One region of the Fusibacter sp. JL298sf-3 genome, then DNA from elsewhere that is predicted to be linked to it. Evidence: predicted binding sites of a transcription regulator. Region 1 holds the regulator's gene; each other region holds the start of a gene.
The links. Region 1 encodes Rex, which represses fermentation and respiration genes when NADH is low (regulators of the CRP and FNR family bind a similar motif). Its sites were predicted from a motif close to ATTGTTAANNNNTTAACAAT; they were not measured.

Region 1 (4,224 bases):
TGTCAATGCCAACAGATAGCGATTAAATTGTTTCTTTTCCATGGTACTCTCTCCCCTAACGCGTTAATTTTTCACAAAAAAAGAACACCCACCTTGAGTTTTTTTCAAGTGGATGTTCAACACTCCGCCGTAAAGGCGATTTGCATATTTTTTTAACTTTACTGATTATACGCAGTGGAGACCCCCTTGTCAAGCCCTCCACGCGTATTTATTTGTTGACTTCGTACTTTTCAGTATGGTATTGAACCAACTTACTGACGAATTTCAAAATCGCTTTCTCTTCGTTGATGCTGATGTCGCCGAGGACAAACGCCAACTCCTTGCTTTGCTCGCGGACGATTTTCTCATATACCACGCGCCCCGCCGACGTCAGTTCAAGGCATTGCCCCCTGCCGTCGGTCTCGTCCTGACGCTTGATGAGCAATTTAAGCATCATCAGGCGCTTGCATGTCGTGGTCACGAGATTTCGGTCCACTTCCAGCGAGTCGATGAGTTCGTTGAGTCGAATGGGTTCTTGTTCACCAATGCGCTTAATCATAAGCATTTCCATCAAACTGATTTTAAAGCCCAAGTCCCTTTTAAAAAAGCCCGACTTGTCTTGCATCAAAAGTTTTGTGTGGAATCGGTCTAAAATCCGGCCGATTTCATTTGTGTAATTCGCCATCGACTGTCCTTTCTAAAACGCCTTTTATTCTGCGCGCTTTACAATTACCGCTTCGCCCATACCGCCGCCGATACACAGCGTCGCCAAACCGTAAGTGCCCTCGCGCTTAACCAGTTCGTGAATCAATGTGACCAAAATTCGATTGCCCGACGCACCGATTGGGTGTCCGAGGGCAATTGCGCCGCCGTTGACATTGACTTTTTCTTGGTCGAGACCGAGCTCTTTTGATACGGCAAGCGCCTGTGCGGCAAACGCCTCATTGGCTTCAACGAGGTCGAGGTCCGAAACCGAAAGGCCCGATTTTTCAAGCGCCTTTCGACTTGCCGGTACGGGACCGATGCCCATAATCTTTGGATCGACACCTGCAGAAGCGTAGCCCACCACTGAGCATAGCGGCTTCAACCCGAGGGCGTCGGCCTTTTCCTTCGTCATCACGACGACACAAGAAGCGCCGTCGTTAATGCCGGACGCATTGCCCGCCGTTACCGTGCCGTCCTTCTTAAACGCCGGTCTCAATTTCGCCAGTTTTTCTTCTGTCGTCTCCTTGATGTACTCGTCTTTATCGAAAACAATAGGGTCCCCTTTTCTCTGAGGAATCGTCACCGGTACGATTTCGTCGTCAAATCGACCGGATTCACGCGCCTTAAACGCACGCGACTGAGACAGGTACGCCAATCCGTCCTGTGCCTCTCTTGTAATACCCCATTTTTCTGCAATGTTTTCAGCTGTTATCCCCATGTGATAGTTGTTGAAAGCTTCCCAAAGGCCGTCCATCACCATCACGTCGTACAGTTCGCCGTTCCCCATGCGCTGGCCCCATCTGCCGGATTTAATCAAATAAGGCGCCATGCTCATGTTCTCAGTACCACCTGCGACCACCACGTCGTTGTCGCCGGCGAGAATCGATTGAACCGCCATGGAAACTGTTTTAAGACCGGAACCGCAAATCATGTTCACCGTTGTACACGGCACCGATTCCGGGTAACCTGCGCCAACCCAGCACTGTCTCGCAATGCCTTGGCCGTAGCCGGCTTGTAGAACAGAACCGAAGAGCACTTCGTCAACCGCTTCAGGTGAAAGGCCGACTTTGTCCAGCGCACCTTTGATAACTGTGGTGCCTAAGTTTGCAGGGGTTACCCCTTTTAAACTGCCGCCAAAAGCACCGATGGCCGTACGAACAGCACTGACAATAACCACTTCTCTTTTCATGTTGTACCTCCCTAAGTTTAATGTGTTACAATCCCTAGAGAATATTTTATCAAAAAAACGAGACTAGGTCATGCCCAGTCCCGCATTTTCTTTATCTTTTTTTTAACATGCAAAGAGCGTAATTATGCAGTGGTTTTGATAGAATTATTCTTTTTCTTTTAAGAAATATGAAAGTGTTAACAGATTATCTATCAAATGGACATTTTCCACAACAATGTCTTCGCGTACTTTTAAGTCGATTGGCGCAAAATTCCAAATCGCCTTAATGTTCGTCTTTTGAATGCGGTCTGCCACATCTTGAGCGCCCGCACGGCTCGTACAGATGTAGACGATTTCAATGTTGTTTTCTTCAACATAGGTATTGAACTCGTCGATGTCGTAAACTTGAACACCGTTGATGTTAAGCCCAACCAATTTGGGGTTGATGTCGAACATCGCTTTTAAATGAAAGCCCAATCTGCTGAAACTCGAATAGTTGGCCAGTGCCTGTCCCATATTTCCCGCTCCGACAATGGCAACGTTGTATTCGCGTGTCAAACCTAGGATTTTCCCGATTTCCGTATAGAGGTCGTCGACGTTGTAGCCGTACCCCTGTTGTCCGAAACCGCCGAAGTTATTGAGGTCCTGACGAATTTGCGATGCTGTAAATCCTATTAATTTACTCAATTCCTTTGAAGATATACGTTTAATATCTTTGTCGAGGAGGTCTTTCAAATACCGATGGTATTTTGGCAATCTCCTAATAACTGCTACTGATATGTTTTTTTCTTTCATTACTCACCTCATCGTTCTTTAAGCCTTATTCGTATATTGTACCATTTTTTACTAAAGGTTGTCAAATAAATAACAATCTTTTTTCGCACCAATTATCGTCTTAGAGTTGATTATACCCAATAAATGCCCAACTAACAACCTTTTAACGCAACTTCAGCCCCCGTTGGTCACCGAGACCTCGTTATTTTTTTCTTTAAAATTTTCTTAATATTTTAGAAAAAAAGCGGCCTGTCTATTATACACACAAAAAAACAGCGCTCGAAAGCACTGTTTTTCAGCTATTCTTTCAATAGAACAGGAATCCAAATCTCGCAGAAGCACTCTGAGGCGCCGTAGTATTCAAAATCCGTTCCCGGCGCCATTTCATAGGTCGATCCCGGCAGAAATTCTTTAAAAATGCGTTCCCACATAGCGCCGATACACGCACCGTCGTCACCAACACACGGGAAAACCGCCCACAGCGCCTCTGGAACGCTCCAAACTCGGTACCCCTCCGGCACAGCGCCACCGGTGTATACTTTGCCGATGCCGTAATCGAAAAACTGACTGGCATGCTCCGTGGCACTGCAGAGGCCGTATACCCCGCCGTCTGAACTGAACGCCTCAAAAGTGCCGTCGTTTTGGCACGCCGTCCAAAAATCCGGTATGTCTCGATTGGATGCCTTTGACGTCTCTTCCTGATTAAACGCGCGTACTTTGCACAGCACGTCAAATGCAGCGCGCTTTTCTACTCTGTAATCCAACAGTTGTCCTCCTTCTAAAATCATTTTTAAGACGAGGCGGTTATAAGATTTGAGCGGTGCCCCAGTACGCTTGGCTTTAAGCGGCGTCATGCCGTGAAACCGCGCAAATGCCCTAGAAAAACTTTCAGGACACTCGTAGCCATAACGAAAGGCGACTTCTATAATAGAATCGTCGCTATGTGTCAGGTGTTCACCGGCCAAAGACAGACGCCTATTGCGCATGTAGACAGACGGCGTGGTTCCCGTGGTCAGCTTGAACATCCGGTGAAAATGATACGGCGATAGACATAGATGCGCCGCCACCTCTTCATAAGTAATCCCGTCCAACAGATGCGCTTCCATAAACGCCACCGATTTTTGCATATCCGCTATCAATGCCATAACGACCTCCTCTAGATTTAGTATAAGACAGTTTGTGAGCTACTTCTTGACATTTCCTGTCCTCTTTTGTCACGCGCTTTCATTCTACCAGTGTATCATGTATAATGAATCTGATAACTCTAGAAAAGGAAGTAGACCATGATTGCATTATCTTGTACGGGCATCTGCAAAACCTACGGCATCGACACCATCTTGGAAGATTTGTCTTTCACAGTGGGCGTCGGCGACAAAGTAGGGCTAATCGGCGTCAATGGCGCCGGTAAAACCACCTTGATTAAAATCCTGGCCGGTATCGAAACCAAAGACGCCGGCGAGATCTTTATATCCAAAGACATGACCACCGGATACTTAGAGCAAAACACGCAAATTGATTTGGGCATCAGTGCCTTCGACTATTGCGAAGCCATCTTCAGCGACGTTTTTGAAATCGAGCAAAAAATGCGCGAACTCGAA
Region 2 (4,224 bases), 390 kb from region 1:
TCTCGGCTGACGATGTACAGGTACTGAATGCCTGTTTTCAGTTGAATGGCTTCAACAGCTTTGTTTACCGTGAGGTAGCCGTTCTCTTCCGCCATTGCATCCTTAATAATTTGTTGCTCGGCAATAATCACCGCTTGGTCTTTGGCATCCAGTGCCACTTGCTTCTGTATGGAATCAAACCACTGGGTGTACATCAAAACGGATAGAACAAGGGTAATTGCCGAAATCATGCCGACGAGCGTTACCGCAATCTTTGTTTGCATGCGCATGGTCGCGCCTCCACAATTTTTTCTCGCCGCTTACTCACTAGTGGGCAAACGGCTTTAGAACCTTCTTTTTTCTATTTTAACACAGATGAAAAAGAGAAGTCATTACAACTTCTCTTTCCCTGGGTGTTATTATGAAGAAATCAGATTATGATAAACACTTTTTTTATTTTGCCGCTTCTGCAGCTTTAGTACCGGCGATGCGGCCAAAAGTTGTAATGTCTGAAAGTGCGTTACCGCCGAGACGGTTGTTGCCGTGAATGCCACCTGTTACTTCACCGGCAGCATAAAGGCCTTTGATGACCTCACCAGATGCGTTTAGTACTTCAGCGTCTGTTGTAATTTCAAGACCACCCATTGTATGGTGAACAGCCGGTGCCACTTCTACAGCATAGTAAGGGCCAACTGCTAATGTCGTCTTGAGATCTTGTCTTGCAAAGTCTGCGTCTTCACCGGCTTCAACGTAACCGTTGTACGTGTCGATTGTCGCTTTTAAAGCCGCTGGGTCAACAGAGATGAGCTCAGCTAAAGCTTCTGGCGTCTCTGCTTCTAAAAGGAACCCTTTGCTGTGGTATTTTTCAATAGCTTTTAGACTTTCTCTTACCGATTGGTCGAACACTAAGAATGCGCTGGCACCCGTTTGTGCGAGCTCTGCATTAGAAACATTTGCACGCGTCTCCAGTTCGTTGACAAAACGTTGACCTTCTCTGTTGACGAGAATCGCCCCGTTACCTCTTACCGCTTCGGTAATCATGTAGTTGTTAGACGGCATTACGGTTGGATGCGTTTGAATTTGCTCCATGTCTACATAAGAGACGTTTAAATTCTTAGCAAAGTCGACGACATCACCTGTCGCGCCGGGATGGTTGGTTGTTCCATAGCCTTTTAAGTCTTCTTTGAAAGAAGCTACTCTGTCGTTATCAGCGCCAAATCCGCCTGTTGCAACGATTACCGCTTTTGCATTTATTGTGAACTCACCGGCTTCTGTTTTAACTTTAACGCCGGTTACAGCGCTTTCATCGCCGATTAATTCGATGGCTTCATGACCTAAAAGAACTTCAATGCCCATTTCAGATGCTTTTGCGTTTAACACTTCAACTAAGTGGTTACCCACTGCAGCACCGCCTGTCGGTCTGTGCGTTCTGTCTGCACTTGCACCACCCATTCGACCGACATCAGAAAGGTCTGCGCCGATAGAAACGAGCCATTCAACTGTTTCAGCTGAGTTGTTGGCTAAAACGTCAACGAGTTCAGGGTTGTTGAGGTCTCCGCCACCTTTCATCGTATCGCTGATGAATAGGTCAATAGAATCTTCAATGCCTTTTTCTTTCTGAACAGCTGTCTCAGCAGCGTTAAGACCGCCTGTTGCATACTTTGTATTACCACCAATTAATGGCATTTTTTCGATAACGACAACTTCTGCGCCACCATTTTTCGCTTCAATAGCAGCGGTTAAACCGGCACCACCTGCACCGATAACCACAACGTCTGTGTCTATATCTTCAAGCGTTGTCTCTCCCGGTTCTTCTGACGGTTCGTCTACTGGTGTTTCTGTTGATGCCGCACCGTCGATAAGCGCCTTTGAAAGCGCGTCGTTAACCGCTTCTAAGATACCTTTTGATGTTTGAGAAGCACCGGCTACACCATCGACGTCGCCGCTGTTGGCTTCAATAATTTTTTTAACCAACTGGTCAGCTGGGTCAACTGCAAATTCTGAATCACTAAATTCAACGATTTCAATTGACTCAATTTCTGTCTCAGTAACGGTTACATTGACCACCATTGTACCTGAATGGCCTTGTCCCTTACCTTCGTAAGTACCCGCTGTATAAATAGCTTTTGAAGCTTCGTCTTCTTTTGCACCGCAACCGGCAAAAAGCCCCACGACAAGCATCATTGTCATTAATAGACAAAGGTGTTTTTTCATTAATTTCTCCTCCTCGTATTGGATGAATCTATATCGTCTGAAGGTAGTGTAATACTTTGATAATTATTTAGCAATCTTTTGTTCTTTATAAATACTTTTGTTCATTTAGTTCTATAGAAAATAGCAAAATCATCAGTTTTTTTCCCTAAATAAGAGAATCTTTTGACTTTCATTTAATATTTATATACAATATAAGGGATTTAACCATTTATCTTCATCATCTTTTTTCACTTCTTTGTTAATTTTAAACAGACTTAATTTACAGAAATGAGAGGTTGATATGACTTTTTTCTTGCTGCTCTTCGGTTTTCTTTTTCTACTTGCGCCAAAGGCGATGTGGTTTTTAGAAATCGGTTGGAAGTTCGCTGACAGCGAACCCAGTGAAGCCTATCTCGTCTTCCACCGTCTTATAGGCGTCATTCTAGTGGCTATTGGTTTTCTAAAGTTCTTTTTTCGCGGTTAAATGTAAAAACGAGGAGGCTTCAGAGGCCTCCTCGTCACTTACACGTCTGTAACTTTTGTAATTTTAAATCGACAGGTCCGATCGCCCGTGCACCAGCAATCGATTTCCTCGACGTGGTGCGGTACGCCTTTATAGGCTTCAAAGACCCCCGACAAAACCCCTTCTGTGTACTGACACATCTCGTAATCCATCACCGGCAAGCCCGAGCACTCGAGGTCTTCATCAATGCTGATTAACAGTTCTTCAGCATCTTCCGATTGTGATTCGAGATTCATGTACCCGATGCCGAGATCGATTAATAGCCGTCGACAGCGGTCAAAAAAGGTTTCTGTAGACGTCATACCTTGAAAATAGTGTTCGTAAAACGCCTTACCTGCTAGATAACCGGCCTCTGTAAAAAGCGCTTCTACCTTTTCAGTTCCAAAGCTCTTTTCCATCACATCCTTTAATGTAAACTGAAAGAGACGCAACATTTCCACACTGGCCATATGGCCGAGATTGGGACGCCCCATCTCGACGTCGCCAATCAGTTCCCACTTAAATTGATACTTTCTGCTCTGCATATCAACCGCTCCTATGATTATAATTTAAAGAACTTGATTTCCTCTGTTATTTTTTGAACCTGCGCATTGAGTTCTTCAACTGTCTCCTGACTGCTGGAAAGCGCGTTGACAATTGTATCAAAAGATTCTGTACTCTCAAATACCAAGGACTCTATATCAATAGCGTTTTCAGCAATATCGCTTACAGCTCTGGTAATCTCTTCAGAGGCAATCATCTGTTCATGCGAGGCGCTTTCAAGTCCCTTCACATGAGTGAGTGTGTTTTTAATCTGATCGAGAATGGTAAAGATGCTGTTTTTCACTTTTTCTGAAGTTGCGATGCCTATAGCGACGCTCTCTGTCACTTGATGATTGGCACCTTCTACCACGCGCACTTCATTTTGAATATTTTCGACAATAGACGTGATTTTGTCTGTTTCCGCACTGGTTTGCTCAGCCAGCTTTCGGATTTCCTCGGCGACAACTGCAAACCCCCTGCCGGCCTCACCTGCACGTGCGGCTTCAATCGCCGCGTTCAAGGCCAAAAGATTGGTCTTCTCAGAAATTTCGTTAATTGTCAATAAAATGCCGCCGATATCCTGTGACAACTCGGTTAACTTTTTAACTTGAACATTTGCTTCGGCGACGTGTTCATTGATGTTCACCATATTTTGATTCATAAGATCCACGTCGCGACCGCTCTCACTGGCGTGTTCAGAAGTTTCTTCAGAATATGCAAGCGTTTCTTTCGTCTTGTCGTAAGATTCCTTACTGCTCGCCAAAATCTCCTGTAGCCCGGCAAGCGACTCTTCTGTTCCCGCCGCTTGATTTTTGACATTGTCTAAAACGCGGGTTAAGTTGTCACTCATCTTAATCATCCCAGTATCCACCGGATGTGCCACTTCACTTGCGTGGATACTGTCTTTACCTCTAATAATCGTGTCGACGCTCTTGTACACAGCGTTGTTGTTGTTTGTCGCCGCAACCAAGACGCCGTTAATGTCTTCAATCACTTGGTGAATGCGT
Region 3 (4,224 bases), 1.2 Mb from region 1:
TTCCACAGGGGTGCCGGATCGCGTCATGAGGTTTTGGATGAGAAATTTGAGACGGGTGTCGGCGTCGTTGCTGGCGATGGCACCGACGAGCTTTTCGAGGGAACGGATGCGTTCGTGCGCGGATTCCAAAATGGCCAGAGTGATCTCCGGGTTTGCTTTGACAAAGGCGTCGAAGCTCGACTTCGGGATGGTGCACAAGTAGGATTCCTTGAGGGCAATTAAATCGTAAGGGGCCGCTTCGAGTTTTAGAAGAGAGAGTTCGCCGAGGCTGTCGCCGTCGCCTAGGATATAGAGGATATGTTCCTTGCCGTCTTCACCGTAAGTGCAGGCTTTGAGGCTGCCGTGGTTGACGATGAAGAGCCTGTCGAAGGCATCGCCGAGGCGCAGGATCGTTGCCCCTTTTTTGTACCGTTTGCGCTCAATCAAAGCGATGACCGCCTGAAGCTGGTCGGGGTCGAGTTTTGAAAAAAGAGAAACTTTTTTGGCGCAGAGTTCGTGACCGCAAGTCATGCACCCGTTGTAAACTGTATTTTTCATAAAAAACCTCCTCATAAAAGCATTATATCACAGAGGTGTGAGGCAAATCACATTTTTAAACGGTTGTTCGTGCTAAGCTAGAGTTGTGAACAGAACATATTTGAAGGAGGACAATTATGATAGACCGCACGATGACAATAGGTGAAAGCGTCAACCGATTTCCGGAGTTGGCAGGGGTTTATATGACGTATGGCGTGGATTTTTGCTGTGGTGGAGACCGTGCCATTTCAGAGGATGAAGCGGCACTTGAAGCAGTAGCCACCTATGAAAAGAGGCCGCCAGAGGCTCAGAAGGCCGATGCTGTGAAGCGCGTCGACCTCTCGACACCGGCGCTAATAGAACAGATACGCACCACGCATCACGCCTATCTCAAGTCGGCAATGGACCCATTGGCCGCTCAACTTCTCAAACTGCTTCGGGTGCACGGCGAAAACCATCCGGAACTCTATCAGTTGCACCAAGTGTTCGGCATGCTGAAACTCGACTTAGAAGCCCATTTGGCAAAAGAGGAGATTAAGCTGTTTCCGAGATTGGAAGCCGGTGACCCGGCAAGTGCAGAACTGATTGCAGAACTCGAGGCAGAGCACAGCCAAGCTGGCGACGCACTGGCGGACATTACGACGCTGACAGACCACTTTACAGTACCTGGCGACGGGTGCAACACCTATAGACACGTGTATGGAGAACTCAAAGCCTTTGTGGCGGATATGTATGTGCATGTGCATACGGAAAACAACATACTTTTTAAGCGATTTGAGTAGAAAGGAGACCGTTTATGTTTCAAATTAACGAGCGCATCAAATGGGTGGGTAAAATCGACTGGGAGTTGAGGAAGTTCCACGGCGAGGAGTATTCTACGCACAGGGGATCGTCCTACAACGCCTACCTCATTGAAGACGAAAAGACAGCGCTAATTGACACCGTGTGGCAACCCTTTGACAAAGCGTTTGTCAGGGAACTTAAAAAGACCGTGGATTTGAGCAAAATCGACTACATTGTCGCCAACCATGCGGAAATTGACCACAGCGGCGGTTTGCCCGAGCTAATGAAGGCAATTCCCGACACGCCGATCTATTGTACGGCAAATGGCGTAAAATCCCTAAAAGGGCATTACCATCAAGATTGGAATTTCGTCACCGTCAAGACCGGCGACACACTGGACCTCGGGGCGGGCAAACTGATCTTTATAGAAGCGCCGATGCTCCACTGGCCGGACAGCATGTTCGAGTACTACACCAAAGACGCAGTCCTCTTTAGCAACGATGCCTTCGGTCAGCACTACGCTTCCGAATACATGTACAACGATTGCGTCGACCAGGCGGAGCTCTTCCAAGAAGCGCTCAAGTATTACGCCAATATTTTGACGCCATTTAGTCCGCTGGTGACTAAGAAAATTGAAGAAGTGCTGGGGTTCAATCTACCGGTAGAGATGATTTGTCCGTCTCACGGCGTGATTTGGCGGGACAACCCGGTGCAAATCGTCGAACAGTACCTCGAATGGGCCAAGGCTTACAGCACCCATCAAGTAACGTTGATTTACGATACCATGTGGGATGCCACCAAGGAAATGGCAGAAGCGATTGCCGCTGGGATTCAATCTGTCGACCCGACGCTGAACATCAAACTCTTTAATGTGGGCAAGGCCGATAAAAACGACGTTATAGCCGAGCTCTTTAAGTCCAAACTCATTGTGGCGGGGTCGTCCACCATTAACAAGGGCATCTTATCGGGGATGGCGTCAATGCTTGAGATGATTAAGGGGCTTAGATTTAAAGGCAAGAAAGCAGCGGGGTTCGGTTCCTATGGTTGGAGCGGTGAGTCCCCTAAAATAATGACCGAACAATTGCGGAGCTGTGGCTTTGAAGTTCTTGAAGAGGGGCTCGGCATTTTATGGCAACCGGATGAGGCGGCGCGCGCCGCTTGTAGAGCATACGGTGTAAAACTTGCTGAAAAGCTGTAGAGATGCGGCGTGCACATAGATGTCCCCTATCTGAACAAATAAGTATACGGCAAAATGCCGTTTGGATGTTATACTTTTCACAACTAAAATTTGAAAGGGTGTGACAACTATGGCATTAAAAATGATTGCATCACCGGGCAAGTACATTCAAGGCGCAGGGGCTCTCGAAGTTCTCGGTCGCTATGCAGGCGCCTATGGTGACAAAGCATTGATTGTAGCAGATGATTTCGTAATGCAAATGACGCAGTCGGCAGTAAAGGCTTCGTTTGAAAAGCACGGTACAGCACATGTTGCTGCGACATTTAAAGGCGAGTGCTCGAAGGTTGAAATTGAGCGACTGAAGGGGATTGCCACTGACGCGGGCTGTACCGTCATCGTGGGCATCGGCGGCGGTAAGACGCTGGATGCGGCCAAAGCGCTGGCCTATTACATGGGTGTTCAGGTGGTGGTCGTTCCCACGATTGCTTCCACAGATGCGCCGTGTAGCGCACTTTCCGTACTCTATACAGAAGACGGCGTCTTCGACGAATACTTGATATTGCCAACCAATCCGACTGTTGTGCTCATGGACACCGACATCGTTGCCAAGGCGCCGGTTCGCCTGTTGGTGGCGGGGATTGGCGATGCGCTGGCCACGTATTTTGAAGCCCGTGCCACCATGCGTTCCCAATCGACGACGATGTCAGGCGGGTTGCCTACAGAGGGGGCATTTGCACTGGCGGAACTTTGTTACAATCTCTTGTTGTCCGAGGGACTAAAAGCGAAAATTGCCGTTGAAAACAAGCTGTCCAACAAGGCGCTTGAAAAAATCGTCGAGGCGAACACCTATTTGAGCGGCATCGGTTTTGAAAGTGGCGGACTGGCAGCGGCTCATGCGATTCACAACGGGTTGACGACGCTTGAAGCGTGTCACCACTTGTACCACGGGGAGAAAGTGGCGTTTGGCACCTTGGTACAACTCGTCCTCGAAAACGCACCACTGGAGGAAATTCAAAAAATCGTGAAGTTCTGCCGAACAATGGGCTTGCCGACAACCCTAAAAGACATGGGGGCCGAAGGCGCTTCTGAAGCGGCGTTGAGACGCGTTGCAGAAGCTGCAACAGTGCCGGGTGAAACCATTCACAACATGCCGTTTAAAGTGACGGCGGACGATGTCTACGCCGCGATAGTAACCGCAGATGGCCTCGGCTGTTTGTTCGCATAAAAGTTAAGAGCGCCGTACGGCGCTCTTTTGCTGCACAAACGGTTTTGAGGAAAGAGCCATTGAGGCTCTTTTTTTACGGGCTCTAAGAGTAGATTTTTGCGAAAAAGAGAAATTTTTATACGGAATTCGTAGAAAAATTAGTGTCCAATGTACAATTAATGATACAATTAACATAAGATTCAGAAAATACAAAGGAGGGGCGCATGGAAAATATCGGCATTCGAGATATTGTCGACATAGAACAGCTTCAAGAGCTTCAGGACAATTTTGCAGAAGTCACGCGGCTCGCCGTCGTCGCTGTGGACTACAAAGGCGATCCCATTACCGCGTACAGCAACTTCACTAAATTTTGCAGCAAGTTCAGAGAAGACGGTCGCTGTCGCAGGATGTGCTTTAAGTCGGATGCACACGGCGGTGTCGAGGCGGCGCGGACGCAAAAGCCGCATATTTATCGTTGCCATACGGGACTCGTCGACTTCGCAGTCCCCATTCTGTTCGAGGGCCAATACCTCGGGTCAATTCT

Region 2: ACR6HW_RS07765 (flavocytochrome c) is a predicted target of Rex. The motif match lies at 2,249-2,268, and genes of this name have one in related genera.
Region 3: ACR6HW_RS03590 (glycerol dehydrogenase) is a predicted target of Rex. The motif match lies at 2,562-2,581, and genes of this name have one in related genera.

The regions. Positions count from the first base shown of each region.
Region 1 is NZ_CM132608.1:1,985,839-1,990,062, forward strand. Features, by position in the region: gene ACR6HW_RS09470 (MATE family efflux transporter) at 1-42, opposite strand, end outside; gene ACR6HW_RS09475 (MarR family winged helix-turn-helix transcriptional regulator) at 209-664, opposite strand; gene ACR6HW_RS09480 (acetyl-CoA C-acetyltransferase) at 689-1,873, opposite strand; gene ACR6HW_RS09485 (redox-sensing transcriptional repressor Rex) at 2,018-2,647, opposite strand; gene ACR6HW_RS09490 (AraC family transcriptional regulator) at 2,926-3,771, opposite strand; gene ACR6HW_RS09495 (ABC-F family ATP-binding cassette domain-containing protein) at 3,910-4,224, shown strand, end outside.
Region 2 is NZ_CM132608.1:1,599,762-1,603,985, forward strand. Features, by position in the region: gene ACR6HW_RS07760 (ATP-binding protein) at 1-263, opposite strand, end outside; gene ACR6HW_RS07765 (flavocytochrome c) at 433-2,193, opposite strand; gene ACR6HW_RS07770 (DUF6199 family natural product biosynthesis protein) at 2,474-2,656, shown strand; gene ACR6HW_RS07775 (V4R domain-containing protein) at 2,695-3,219, opposite strand; gene ACR6HW_RS07780 (methyl-accepting chemotaxis protein) at 3,237-4,224, opposite strand, start outside.
Region 3 is NZ_CM132608.1:744,128-748,351, reverse strand. Features, by position in the region: gene ACR6HW_RS03605 (Crp/Fnr family transcriptional regulator) at 1-537, opposite strand, end outside; gene ACR6HW_RS03600 (DUF542 domain-containing protein) at 654-1,298, shown strand; gene ACR6HW_RS03595 (anaerobic nitric oxide reductase flavorubredoxin) at 1,313-2,497, shown strand; gene ACR6HW_RS03590 (glycerol dehydrogenase) at 2,607-3,701, shown strand; gene ACR6HW_RS03585 (sensor histidine kinase) at 3,905-4,224, shown strand, end outside.